Regions from separate parts of the Lentibacillus sp. L22 genome, predicted to be linked through region 1. Evidence: predicted binding sites of a transcription regulator. Region 1 holds the regulator's gene; each other region holds the start of a gene.
What was found. The regulator LexA, encoded in region 1, represses DNA repair genes until DNA is damaged. The targets are predictions, from matches to a motif close to CGAACATATGTTCG.
Positions count from the first base shown of each region.

Region 2: recA (recombinase RecA) is a predicted target of LexA. The motif match lies at 2,546-2,559, and genes of this name have one in related genera.
Region 3: ABRT01_RS00385 (DNA polymerase IV) is a predicted target of LexA. The motif match lies at 1,940-1,953, and genes of this name have one in related genera.

Region 1 is NZ_JBFNXI010000013.1:510-4,899, reverse strand. It holds gene tkt (transketolase) at 1-211, opposite strand, end outside; gene ABRT01_RS08215 (DUF896 domain-containing protein) at 388-621, opposite strand; gene ABRT01_RS08210 (YneB family resolvase-like protein) at 710-1,348, opposite strand; gene lexA (transcriptional repressor LexA) at 1,643-2,266, shown strand; gene ABRT01_RS08200 (hypothetical protein) at 2,316-2,453, opposite strand; gene ABRT01_RS08195 (hypothetical protein) at 2,552-2,887, opposite strand; gene ABRT01_RS08190 (hypothetical protein) at 3,356-3,664, shown strand; gene ABRT01_RS08185 (DUF3231 family protein) at 4,118-4,390, shown strand, end outside.
Region 2 is NZ_JBFNXI010000021.1:4,955-9,344, reverse strand. It holds gene ABRT01_RS10755 (helix-turn-helix domain-containing protein) at 1-492, shown strand, start outside; gene pgsA (CDP-diacylglycerol--glycerol-3-phosphate 3-phosphatidyltransferase) at 628-1,206, shown strand; gene ABRT01_RS10745 (competence/damage-inducible protein A) at 1,203-2,450, shown strand; gene recA (recombinase RecA) at 2,631-3,671, shown strand; gene rny (ribonuclease Y) at 4,096-4,390, shown strand, end outside.
Region 3 is NZ_JBFNXI010000001.1:73,396-77,785, reverse strand. It holds gene prpF (2-methylaconitate cis-trans isomerase PrpF) at 1-976, opposite strand, end outside; gene ABRT01_RS00390 (histidine phosphatase family protein) at 1,218-1,808, opposite strand; gene ABRT01_RS00385 (DNA polymerase IV) at 2,002-3,231, shown strand; gene ABRT01_RS00380 (YolD-like family protein) at 3,250-3,591, shown strand; gene ABRT01_RS00375 (hypothetical protein) at 3,655-3,810, shown strand; gene ABRT01_RS00370 (YjcZ family sporulation protein) at 4,199-4,303, shown strand; gene ABRT01_RS00365 (YjcZ family sporulation protein) at 4,348-4,390, shown strand, end outside.

The DNA of each region.
Region 1 (4,390 bases):
TTGAACCATGTCCTGCTGAAAGAACAAAACGATCGCGGTTAAACCATTTTGAATGTTTCGGGTTATGATTCATAAAATCAGTCCATAATGTATATGCCATCGGTGCTGCACCCATTGGCAAACCAGGATGGCCGGAATTAGCATTCTCAATGGCATCAATTGCTAATGTACGTATTGTATTAATGGATAATTGTTCTACATTTTTTGACATGCGTGCTCTCCTTCCGTTTCTACAAATAATTGTATCTCTTCCTATTCTATAATGAAGTTCATATTCTCACAAGTATAAGGGGATGTTCAAAAAGTCCAAGTGACCTTTGCATTAAAGGACCCAGACTAAGTGCCCGATCCTCTTTGTCCTTTTTTGAACACGTTTTATCATGTTAATTAGTGCTTCTTTTCTCGCTCTTGCATATCACGTAATTTTTGCGGAGTCACGTCATTACCTGCAGGATCCACAACTGTCATTGATTTTAACTGGTTTTTAAACGATTTACGGACGTTTTGCAAATATTCCTGTCTTAGCGCTTGACGTTCTTTTTGCTCTTTATCAGTTAATCCTGCTGTTTTCGCTTTATGAGCCAATTCATTAATTCGATTCAGCTTTTCTTTTGATATCATAAAAGAGATCCTCCTCCAAAGCATGTAAGAACCAAGGACAAACCTACATGTCCTTGGTTTCCCATCATACCCTTCCTGGCAAGTACTTTCAAGTGTTGAGATGCTCCTTATACCTTCTATGTACCGTTGCTTTGGAGACGGAATATCCCATCCCGTTTAATGTATGAGCGATTTCTTCAAAAGTTAGCTTCTTTTGCCGTAACCGTATTACTTCTTCAATTGGAAAAGTTTTTCGTTCCCGTCCTGGTGCCTGATTTCGATTGGTCAGATTTTTACTCGGATCATACCCTTCACTGATTGCCTTTCTCATGCCACGTTTAATTTTGCTATTGTGGATCTGGCGCTGGTATTCCTCGACAATACCAACAATCTTTAGAACCATGGAATCTGATTCCGACAGTTCCAGCTGTCCCCCATGAATCGCCGTATAAATAGAAATGTTGAGTTTGCTTAACTGGTGAAATAAAGCGATTTTCGTATTGCCTCTCCCCAACCTCGTTTCATCTTGAATGAGTAAACAATCTGCCTTGTCGGCTGAAAAGAGGTCAAGCAATTGAAATATACCGTCCCGATCAATTGCATATCCACTTGCCTGTTCTGCAATGACTTGAACAACCGAAAAATCATAAGCTTTTGCAAGTTGTAAAAGCTCTTGTTTTTGCCTGTTTAATGATGTTTCCTGTGTCTCCTTATTCGTACTAATCCGGCAGTATAGAATCGCCCTCACTTAAAAACACCTTCATCCTTTATTATAACCTATGCACTCATAATTAGGGAAAAATATAAAAACCCTAATGTGAAAGCAAAAGTCACTAAATAGAATACATCGGTCTTGGTAAGTTTTTCAAACATATCAATCCGCTCCTTCTCAACAAATAAGAACTATTGTTCGCTGTAGTTAATAATTAGTTTATATCAGAACATACGATCTTGTCAACATTTTTTCGAACGAATGTTTGATAAATTTATACTACAATGATAAACTAGTATTAATAAATCCTATGCGAGAGGAGTTAGTTCCATGACCAAGCTGTCCAAAAGACAACAGATGATCCTGGATTTCATTAAAGATGAGGTTAACAAGAAAGGGTATCCGCCATCTGTCCGCGAAATAGCAGGTGCTGTTGGGCTTGCATCGAGTTCAACAGTTCACGGCCATTTGGCAAGAATTGAAAGTAAAGGTTATATTCGACGTGACCCTACCAAACCAAGGGCCATTGAAATTTTAGATCCATTTGAAGAAAACAATATTCCAAAAGATGAAGCGCGATATGCTCCGGTTATTGGTAAAGTTACAGCTGGTATCCCGATTACTGCAGTCGAAAATATTGAAGAGTTCATTCCACTGCCAAGTTCAAGCGCAGGACCGGATGAGAGTTTATATGTGCTGGTCATCGAAGGGGAAAGTATGATTGAAGCCGGTATATTGGATGGGGATAAAGTCATCGTCAAACAACAAAACACTGCCCAAAACGGTGACATTGTGGTAGCCATGACTGATGAGGATGAAGCAACAGTTAAACGATTTTTCAAGGAAAAAGACCATATCCGCCTGCAACCGGAAAATGCAACAATGGAACCGTTAATCTATCAAAATGTAACGCTTTTGGGTAAAGTAATTGGATTGTATCGGAACATTCATTAAAAAGACCCCTTGATACGTTATCAATGTATCAAGGGGTCTTACTACAATACTATTTTAACAAACCAATCCAATCCGTTCCTGTTAATTGACCACTTACAACAATACCTGCAACAAACAGGATCATGGTTATTGTAACAAACAAATAACATTCGAGCGATTCTTTCCAATATGGTTTGTTCTTTTTCATAATTATTACCCTCCATACTTGATACATATCATGAATAAACAATAAAAACTTAATCCTGGCAGAAAGCTAAAAGCACCAAGTTAAGATTTGATTTCGTATCAGGAGAGGTAATTTGATTGATACTTCTTTACGTCCAAAAACCCATACGATTCCATATCATGGGGGAGAAAATGGAATGAACGGATGATAGGTGCAGGATAATATACAATCGTTTTGTAAGGATGAGAAATTAAATCCGTTTTATATTCGTGCACAACCGGGAGTGTAGGAGTTTCCGTTATATGAGCGGCGTTGATATCTGATACGGTAGTTGCTGCACCAATTGCCGGCTCATCAATTGAGCTTACATCTATTTGTGATGTCATGTACATCGATTGACCTATTGCAAAAAACATCAACAACATGAATGCTATTGTAGCTATTTTTTGCCTCACCTTGCATCCCCCATTCCAGCAACCGGTTTTAAAAAACGGATATGTTTATTCTACCATGTAATTCATCGTTTTGGAACGTTTGCAGAATCCCCTGCTTGTAATGAATGGATGTATGATATATGAGACAATCTATTTTTTGACGTTCTTTATTTCCACTAATCATTATTTTAGTGCATGTTCAAAAAGGAGGATAAAAATGACCGAGAAGTTCTAGGCGGCGTAGCTTCGAGCACCGGAGTGTACATAAAAGGTACATGAGGAGCGGAAAAGCAAGCCAACGAGCTTCTTCAAAGGAAGGCCGACTAAAAACGGGCTTGCGCTCAGGCGTCGGCATACCCTTTTTGCAGGGGCATGTCATTTTTACCGGACTTTTTGAACATCCTCTTTTAATTACATATTTTCTTCAAATAAACAAAAACTTAACTCAAACTGCAAAAGATCATATCATTCATGTTAGGAGACAACAATATGGGATTTCCGGTGATACATACAAATTTTTGGGATGGCGTTATTGCTGTGCCACTGATCGTTATTATCACACAGCTATTTAAAATATTTCCGATACCTCGGCAGTATTTCCCGACGATTGCATCGATCCTCGGGTTTTCCATTTCTATTTTTTATAGTCACAGACATGACTTATGGGCCGGCTTTTTTATGGGTGGCTTTTATAGCGCGGCAGCCGTGGGCACCTATGCTTCATTAAAAACTTCATGGGTGACATTTAAAAATAGAAAAAAATCTGTTAGTAAGATTGACTCTCGTATAACCGAATAATTTTTCAGGATACACGAAAATGACCGTTAAATATAACGGTCATTTTCGCATTTCATTAATAGTCGGACAAATACTGTTTCCGCTCCCATGGATGAACAATCGTGCAGAATCTACAGTATTAGACTTTTTTAACCCTGTATTTAAGGGGGGGCGGTTCATCTATCTTATCAAAGTAGAACATTTGATTCCGAAAACTTCGAGGCATGAATGAGGCATGTTTTGGGGCACAATAACAAACAATGCATCGTAGCAATAATTTCGAATTAAACATACTCGCTGATACATATACTGCAATTGGAACCCCTAGATGGGATGGCTGATTCGGGGCAAGATCAGTCGTCCCTTTTTGTAGCTTATAATATTTAATTTTCCTTTAACCTATTGTCGTTGGTGCATAAATGTCGATGTGAGGGAGAAAATACGTTTAAAATACGTATTTTGGAGGTTTATATATTGACTAATCAACCCAAAATGAGTTCCGCTGAACTGGGTTCACTATGGTTGACATACCAAAAAAAGACACTGATTTTGCGAATGTTGGAGTATTTCATTGAGAAAGCCGATGATGAAGAAGCCAAAAACCTAATGTCAGGATTGTGGGAACAACTTCATCCAAAGGTTGCCGAAATGAAAGCCATGTTTGAAAATGAAGGGGCAGCATGTCCGGAAGGCTTCACCAAAGAGGATGTCAATCTAGAAGCACCAAAGTTATGGGAAAATGGCTTT
Region 2 (4,390 bases), on a different contig from region 1:
GGTGAACCAGTTGATAGTCCGGACGATAATGAAATAACCTTCAATTCCGATGACAATGACGAGGGAAACAAAGAAACAGATGATGCGGACGATGATTCCGATGAAGATCAAGATAATGCCGACAAGAAGGAAAAAAGCGATACTGATGAGCCGAAGCTGACCGTAGTGGAAAAAGGGACAGGTGCAAGCCCTGAATCGACTATGAAACTGGAAAACGCGGACGACAAAGTCAAAATACAGTTGAAAGCGGATGAGGCGACCTATTTGGGTGTGCAAAATAGTGATGGGGAATCATATTTTGAACAAGAACTGTCAGCGGACAATTCACCACAGGAATTTGATGTCTCAGATGATGGCCGGATCCACTTGAATGTTGGCAATGCGCCTGCGCTTACAATTACTGTAAATGGCACAGAATTGGAATATCCGGTTGATCCGGAGCAATATGTCCATCAAAAAATATGGATTGATTTAAACCCGGATTCGGAATAATTGGAGATGCGGTCTATGATACGTATCGAACTAAAGACCGCATCCATCCCGTGATTTGTTAACCCTTCCCTTCAATCAAAGCGGAAGGGTCTTTACAAGCAACGGTCGATTCATACATAGGAGGCGAACATAATCATGAATATACCCAATCGAATTACCCTTTCCCGGATTTGTCTGATTCCGATTTTTATCATCTTGCTTAGTGTCCCATTCCATTGGGGTGAATGGCAAATGGGTGAGACGGTTTTACCGGTTGTGGATTTTGTTGCGGCATTGTTATTTATTGTTGCATCGACAACTGACTGGATTGATGGAAATTATGCAAGGAAGCATCATTTGGTTACTAATTTAGGAAAGTTTCTTGATCCATTAGCGGATAAATTGTTGGTATCGGCAGCACTTATTTTATTGGTGGAAATGGATCTTGCCCCTGCATGGGTGGTCATTATTATTATCAGCAGGGAGTTTGCGGTAACGGGATTACGACTGGTGGCAGCAGGCGAAGGGATTGTGCTTGCGGCAAGTAAGCTTGGTAAATTAAAAACAGTTACCCAACTTGTGGCCATTATTCTATTGCTCCTGCATAATTTCCCATTTGCATTTGTCAACTTCCCATTTGATATGGTGATGTTATATGTAGCATTATTCTTTACGATTCTTTCAGGATATGATTATTTTGCTAAAAATTGGAATGTAATGAGGGATTCGAAATGAGTAAACAGATCAAATCAGAAATTATTGCAGTTGGAACAGAATTATTACTTGGTCAGATTGCCAATACAAATGCACAATGGATTTCCCAGCAGTTGGCACTGGCGGGAATGGATATTTATCATCATTCGGTTGTTGGTGATAATCTTGACCGTGTACGGGCGCAATTTGCCCAGGCACAAAGCCGCTCGGATGTCATCATTGTGACGGGCGGTTTGGGGCCAACAGATGATGATTTAACAAGAGAAGCATTTCAAAGCCTGACACATTTGGAAATGGTGGAACATAAACCATCAATGGATAAGATTACCGCTTTTTTTCAAAAACAACATAGCAGTATGACACCGAATAATACAAAACAGGCACGCGTTTTTGCCGGAGCGGAAGTGATTCCAAATCGTGTCGGGATGGCACCAGGAATGATCGTTTCCCATGAAGGCAAGATGTGGGTATTCACACCAGGTGTCCCAAGGGAAATGAAACCTATGATAACGGATCATGTGCTCCCGGCTATTTTAAAGCAGACAGGAGAACGTACGGTTATTCAATCCATTATGCTGCGGTTTATCGGGATTGGTGAATCTCAGTTGGAGCATGAGCTAAAAACAATTATTGAACAGCAGACAAATCCAACCATTGCGCCGTTAGCCCAAGACCCCGGTGTTTCCATAAGGATTACAGCTAAAGCAGACACAACTAAATCGGCAGCACGTTTAATCGAAGAAACCAAAAAACAGATCATGCAAAAAGTTGGTACGTATTGTTATGGTGTGGATGACGACACATTGGAAGGTAATGTGTTTCAACGGCTTAAGCAAAAAGGATGGACACTGGCAGCAGCCGAAAGCTTGACTGGCGGCAAATTTTCTGACCAGCTTGTTGCAGTAGAAGGGGCATCTGCCGCTTTTGCCGGTGGTATCGTCTGTTATGATACGCAAGTGAAAGAAAAAGTATTGCACGTTTCTCATCATACCATTCAGGAAAAAGGGACAGTCAGTGAGGAATGTGCCTTGGAAATGGCTTTGAATGCCAGCAATCAATTGGATGCAACGGTTGGTATCAGTTTCACCGGGGTTGCCGGACCCGATACAATTGAAGGGAAAGAGGCTGGTACCGTTTATATTGCATTGATTAACCGTGATGGATATCGACAGGTAAAAAAATACACTTTTGCTGGTAATCGTCAAGCAGTAAGAAAAAAATCAGTTATCAAAGGCTATGAACTTCTTTTTCACTATCTAAAATAGTAAAATGAAGGCATTAGATAGGGTGAAAATCTTATTTTTAAGCCAACTGTTACATTAAAATATGTTTTTCGTGCAAAAAAGTCGGATAAAACACAAGAACGTTTATTCGACTTTTTTGTTGGCAAAACCCGAAAAACAAGTTATGATAGATATAGTTGATTTTAAGGGGAGGTACGACCATTGAGCGATAGAAAACAAGCTTTAGATATGGCATTACGTCAAATCGAAAAGCAATTTGGAAAAGGCTCGATTATGAAGCTGGGTGAAGAACCGATACGAAAGATTGAAACCATTCCAAGCGGTTCACTTGCATTGGACGTAGCATTAGGGATTGGCGGTTACCCACGTGGACGGGTAGTCGAAATTTACGGGCCGGAATCATCAGGGAAGACAACTGTAGCACTTCATGCAATCGCTGAGGCACAGAAAAAAGGCGGACAAGCAGCGTTTATAGACGCGGAACATGCACTCGATCCTACCTATGCCCGTGCCTTAGGCGTTGACATTGATGAGCTGCTGCTATCCCAGCCAGACACTGGTGAACAGGCGCTGGAGATTGCCGAAGCACTGGTAAGAAGTGGTGCAGTAGACATACTTGTAATAGATTCGGTTGCCGCTTTAGTTCCGAAAGCTGAAATCGAAGGCGAAATGGGAGATTCCCATGTTGGTTTGCAGGCACGGCTTATGTCACAAGCACTGAGAAAGTTATCCGGTGCAATTAATAAGTCAAAATCAACAGCAATCTTTATTAACCAAATACGCGAAAAAGTTGGCGTGATGTTCGGTAATCCGGAGACAACTCCCGGTGGCCGCGCATTAAAGTTTTATTCATCTGTACGATTGGAAGTCCGCCGTGCCGAAACGCTGAAGCAAGGTAATGATATGGTAGGTAATAAAGCCAGAATCAAAGTAGTTAAAAATAAGGTGGCACCACCGTTTAAACAGGCGGAAGTAGATATCATGTATGGCGAAGGAATTTCCAAAGAAGGTGAAATCCTAGATATTGGTTCCGATTTGGATATCGTCAAAAAGAGTGGTGCATGGTATTCGTATAATGAGGAACGTCTTGGTCAGGGACGAGAAAATGCCAAGCAATTTTTAAACGAAAACGAAGATATGGCTGCAGAGATTCATCATGCGATCCGGGAACACTATCATTTGGACGAAATAGATGAAGAATCTGCTGATGCTGAACAAGAGCAAGGCACATTGGATGTTTAATGTCAATCTAAAGTTTGCTTGAGGGAATATAGGTATGATCAAATAAGTCCTTTGTCCATTTTAGTGGCAAGGGGCTTGTTTTTTGCAGCCCCATTTTTACCATACCAAATATATTGTGACGTTTCCTTGACATAGGCTGTTATGACGCTTAAAATTAGTATGTATAATTTTATATCTTATATTATACAATTTCTGTTATTTATTTATTGAACATGGTACATGCCGACAATAATGAATAGTAGAGCGTGTTCAAAAAGAGGATAAAAAAGTCGAGGCCGGCTAACGTCTCAGGCGCCCTGTTGCAATTCCGATTTTCCACAGGACGTCAGCACTTAGTCGAGGTTTCCCCTATCTCGAAGCGTTATTTTTACCAGGATTTTTGAACATCCTCTAGTACAACTTTATAGCAAGGGGAGGTGAAATTATGGACATCACTTACATTATCATCTCCATTTTGCTTGCCCTAATCTTTGGTATTGTTGGTTATTGGATTCGTAAATCGATTGCTGAAGCCAAAATTTCCAGTGCGGAAAATCTGGCTAATCAAATCGTTGATGAAGCACACCGAAATGCGGATGCCGCCAAGAAAGAAGCACTTCTTGAGGCGAAGGATGAAAATCATAAACTTCGTCAGCAGACAGAGGATGAGTTAAGAGAAAGAAGAAACGAAATACAAAAGCAGGAAAACCGTCTGACACAAAAAGAAGAAAATCTGGACA
Region 3 (4,390 bases), on a different contig from region 1:
AAGCTGCAGCCGCAATTGCTACTGCACCTGTACCAGTCATGGCGTGATGCAGCTTGCCCATTGAAAGGATTCGCGCCAAAATGTCGATATTATCCCTATGTACTTCTTTTCCATCCGAAGTGGTGTAACTAGTTGCTTCTTCAAAAAATGCAATTTTAGGTGTGTGCTGACGCTTCTTAGCATATTCTACGCTTTCCTCTAAACCCATAATTACTGCACTATGAGCCCGTATTAACTCAAAACGGTTCAGTAAGTCTGCATTCCTATTTATATCATCCTGAAGCTCCGTCCCTCTAAGCCCCAATGCAGACGCCTCCACAAAGACAGCAGGATTCCCGGCATTAATTAAAGTTGCCTCTACTTCTCCTATACCCGGGATATGAATGATATCTAGTGGATTCCCTGTAGGAAACATCCCACCACCATCTGTACTCTTTTCATCAGCACCAGCAGGATCAAGGAATTCCAATTTTATTTCTGCTGCCGGAAAGGTTACCCCATCAAGTACGAAATCCCCTAGTTCCTGTACTGTCCCGTTCTCTATTGGAACATGAGCTATGATTTTTTTCCCGATATTCTCCTGCCAAATATTAACCGTAACTATTCCGTTCTTTGGCGCTTCTACCAAACCTCTATATATTGCAAATGGACCAACGGCCGAAGTAAGATTTCCGCAGTTGCCACTCCAATCAACCAAGGGCTGCTCAATGGCTACCTGCCCGAATAAATAGTCTATATCACATCCTGGACGTTCACTTTTGTTTAAAATGACCACCTTACTGGTACTTGAAGTTGCACCTCCCATTCCATCGATCTGCTGCCCATAAGGATCTGGGCTTCCGATGACACGCAATAATACTTTATCCCGTATTACCGGGTCAGTAGGTAAATCATCTTTTAGAAAAAATACCCCCTTGCTTGTTCCGCCCCGCATATAAGTTGCCGGAATTTGAATTTGTTTTCCCCAATTACCCATTTTCTTAGTTAGCTCCCTTGTTTTTAATGACCTTACCACACACTTCTACTTCATTCCCAAAATCCCTTTTTTCAATAACAACCCAATTGGAAAGATGCATGATTTGAATGGAAAATTGGACTAAGCAGCGCTAGTTATCCGGACTGCGTAACATTTTTATTATCACTCAACAATAGAATAGGGGACGATTATATTAACTCCCTTTGATACACAAACGTTAATTCCGTATAATATCCTGTGCTCAAAGTAATGAATCTGCGGTTATGTGCCTTGTACAATTATGCAGCTCCAATTTCCATCCGTTTTCATTTTTCTCCAGGATGGTCAATGAACAATTGCCGAGTGATTCTTCCACATCATCATCCGGGACCAATTCCCCGAGCAGTCGCCTAATAAATGATCCATGACTGACAATCAATATATTTTTCCCGTTATTCTCACTAAGGATTTCAGCCAATACAGACTGTCCCCTTGCCATAACACAATCATCGCTTTCCCTTTCCAGATCCAGATTTCGCCAATTGATACCCCATTTTGCTATACGTTCTTTTTCCGTTGTTCCTTCAATTAGCCCTCCACCAACTTCACGAAGCCTTGGATCGAAATGGATTGTGACACCATTCATTTTATTCGCAATCATTTCAGCGGTTTCTCTGGCTCTTGCCAAATCACTAGCATAGATCACGTCCCAATCTTCTGTTTGCAAACGCTCCGCAAGTTTTGCAGCTTGTTCACGTCCCTCATTATTAAGGGGTATATCCGAACTTCCTTGCGCTCTACGCTCCTGATTCCAATCTGTTACACCATGCCGGATAAATCCAAATTTTGTCATCTTTCCACATCCAATCTTTTTGTTGTCTATAGGTAGAGGCATTGCCTTTTATCTCCTGCGTGTTGTTCACTCTGTAATCATTTTATCATAGTATCCGCGTACCGCACATTCTATAAATTACCATTGAATAAAGAACGTATATTCGCATATAATAAATACACGAACTTTAGTTTCTGTAGAGGGGGATTGTGGCGTGAAACGCGTTATTTTCTTGGTGGATATGCAAACATTCTATGCTTCTGTAGAAAAAGCGGAAAATCCGGAGTGGAAGGATAAACCAGTCATTGTTTCGGGGGATCCGGAGCGGCGGAGTGGAATTATACTGGCTGCCTGCCCAATTGCAAAAAAATATGGCGTAAAAACAGCTGAAGCATTATGGGAAGCGCAAAATAAATGCCCGGAAGCGGTTGTTGTCAGACCGAGGATGCAGCGATACATTGATGTGTCCTGCCAAATCACCGAAATATTGGAGCATTATACCGATTTGGTTGAAGTGTTTTCCGTTGATGAACAGTTTCTGGACGTCACCGGAAGTCAAAAACTTTTTGGCGATCCATTTACGATTGCCCGCAAAATCCAGCAGGAAATCATGGAAGAAACGGGTGTTTATACGCGGGTTGGTATTGGTCCGAATAAAGTGTTGGCCAAAATATCCTGTGATGCCTTTGCCAAGAAAAACGCGGATGGTATTTTTCAGTTGGATCAATCCAATATGAAAGAAACCATGTGGGAACTCCCAATTGGTAAGATGTTTGGAATCGGCAGTCGGATGAAACAACACCTGCAACGGATGGGAATTCAAAAAATTGGGCAGCTGGCCACCTTTTCTGTGGATGCATTAACCAAACGCTGGGGCATCAATGGGCAGGTCTTATGGCAAACCGCCAACGGAATTAACAATGCTCCAGTAACGACAAAGACACATGATCACCAAAAAGCGGTTGGCCATCACATGACGCTGCCCCGAGATTACGAAACATTTGACGAGATTAAAGTGGTTTTATTGGAATTAAGTGAAGAAGTTGCCAGACGTGCCCGTGCCGGTGGCTATCGCGGCAATACTGTGTCGGTGGGGGTTCGGGGGATGAATGTGACGTTTCCGACCGGATTTCATCGGCAAGTAAAGCTCGCAACGCTGACCAATTTCGGGATGGATATTTTCCGGTCTGCACTATATTTATTCCGTATGCACTGGGATCGGCAGCCCGTTCGTAGTGTTGGCGTTACGCTATCACAGCTGCAACCGGCCGATCCTTTCCAGCTCAGCTTTTTTGATTTTTCCTTGAAAAAGGAGCACTTGTCAGAAGCGATGGACTATATTCACGACAAATATGGTCCAACCGCCATTGTTCGAGCAGCTTCCCTAACTGATGCCGGGCAGGCTTTTGATCGGGCTGAGAAGATTGGTGGTCACTATAAATAAAAGGAGAAAAGACGAAAAATGAACCCAAATAAATTAACCCCTGGACAAAATTTAATGTGGGAATCCAGCCGTATGATGCTGCCGGAGCACAAAGCACGCATTCGCAAACACCAAAAGGAACTAACCAAACGAACCAAGCCAATTATCGATGAACAGCAAATGGCTTTGTTTTCCCAAATTATTTCTGATGCAATGAAACAGGATCTTGATTTACGGATTGAACTTTTTCATCCCTATCATGATCATTTTGTAACAGGGAAAATAGAAAAGATTGTCCCCGGACAGCAATTGAAATTGGTTTCGGCGGAAGACAGTGAGTGGATTGCTTTTACTGAAATGATTGATATTGCTGTTTTGTAAGTGTATAAATCCTTTCAATCAACAAAAAATAACCATCAATCCATACATGAAAGGATAATTAAAATGAATAACGACAAGGAAAACAAAAAATCTGCAAAGAAACAAGCTGGTAAGGTAAAATCCTATCAAGAAATTAACAATGAAATTTCTGATAGTAATACGTTAAAACAAATGCAACCAACACCACAACCAGAAGACTTTGAGGAAATCGATTATTGACTCTGTAACCCCCCTTTATGCTTCATGTTTTAACACGTGTCCAAAGATCGCCAAATCAAAAGCAAGAGCCTCGCCTTATCATTTGATGAATTTTGGACACCCTCTTTAAAAAATCACCTAACTAAAAACACACAATTTATGTATCTCACAAGATAATCCCAAGTTGCTTCCCTTTGCTCTTTACATTCGTCAAATAAATCCAGCCAGTACCATCGCACAAAATAATTACATAATGACCAGAAAAGTCACAATAAAAAACGCATGTACGCTAGTCTTGAAAAAAGTCACCCAAAAAAGAGGCGGACTTGGGATAATGTCCCTAACATTCGCTACCTGCTCACATATATTGATTGTAGGCAGTATGGAGGTGATACTTGAATAAGCAAGGCTGTTTGCAGGAGCAGGATATGGTGGCGGATTTGCTTTAATCGTTGTGTTGTTTATCCTATTAATTATTGTATTGGCAGCCTATGTTGGAGGATATGGATATTAAACGGCAAGATAAAAATTTTAATTAAATGAAGGAGGAATTTTATTATGGGTTTCGGTTGTCGTAACATGTGTGGTTGTGGAGGATACG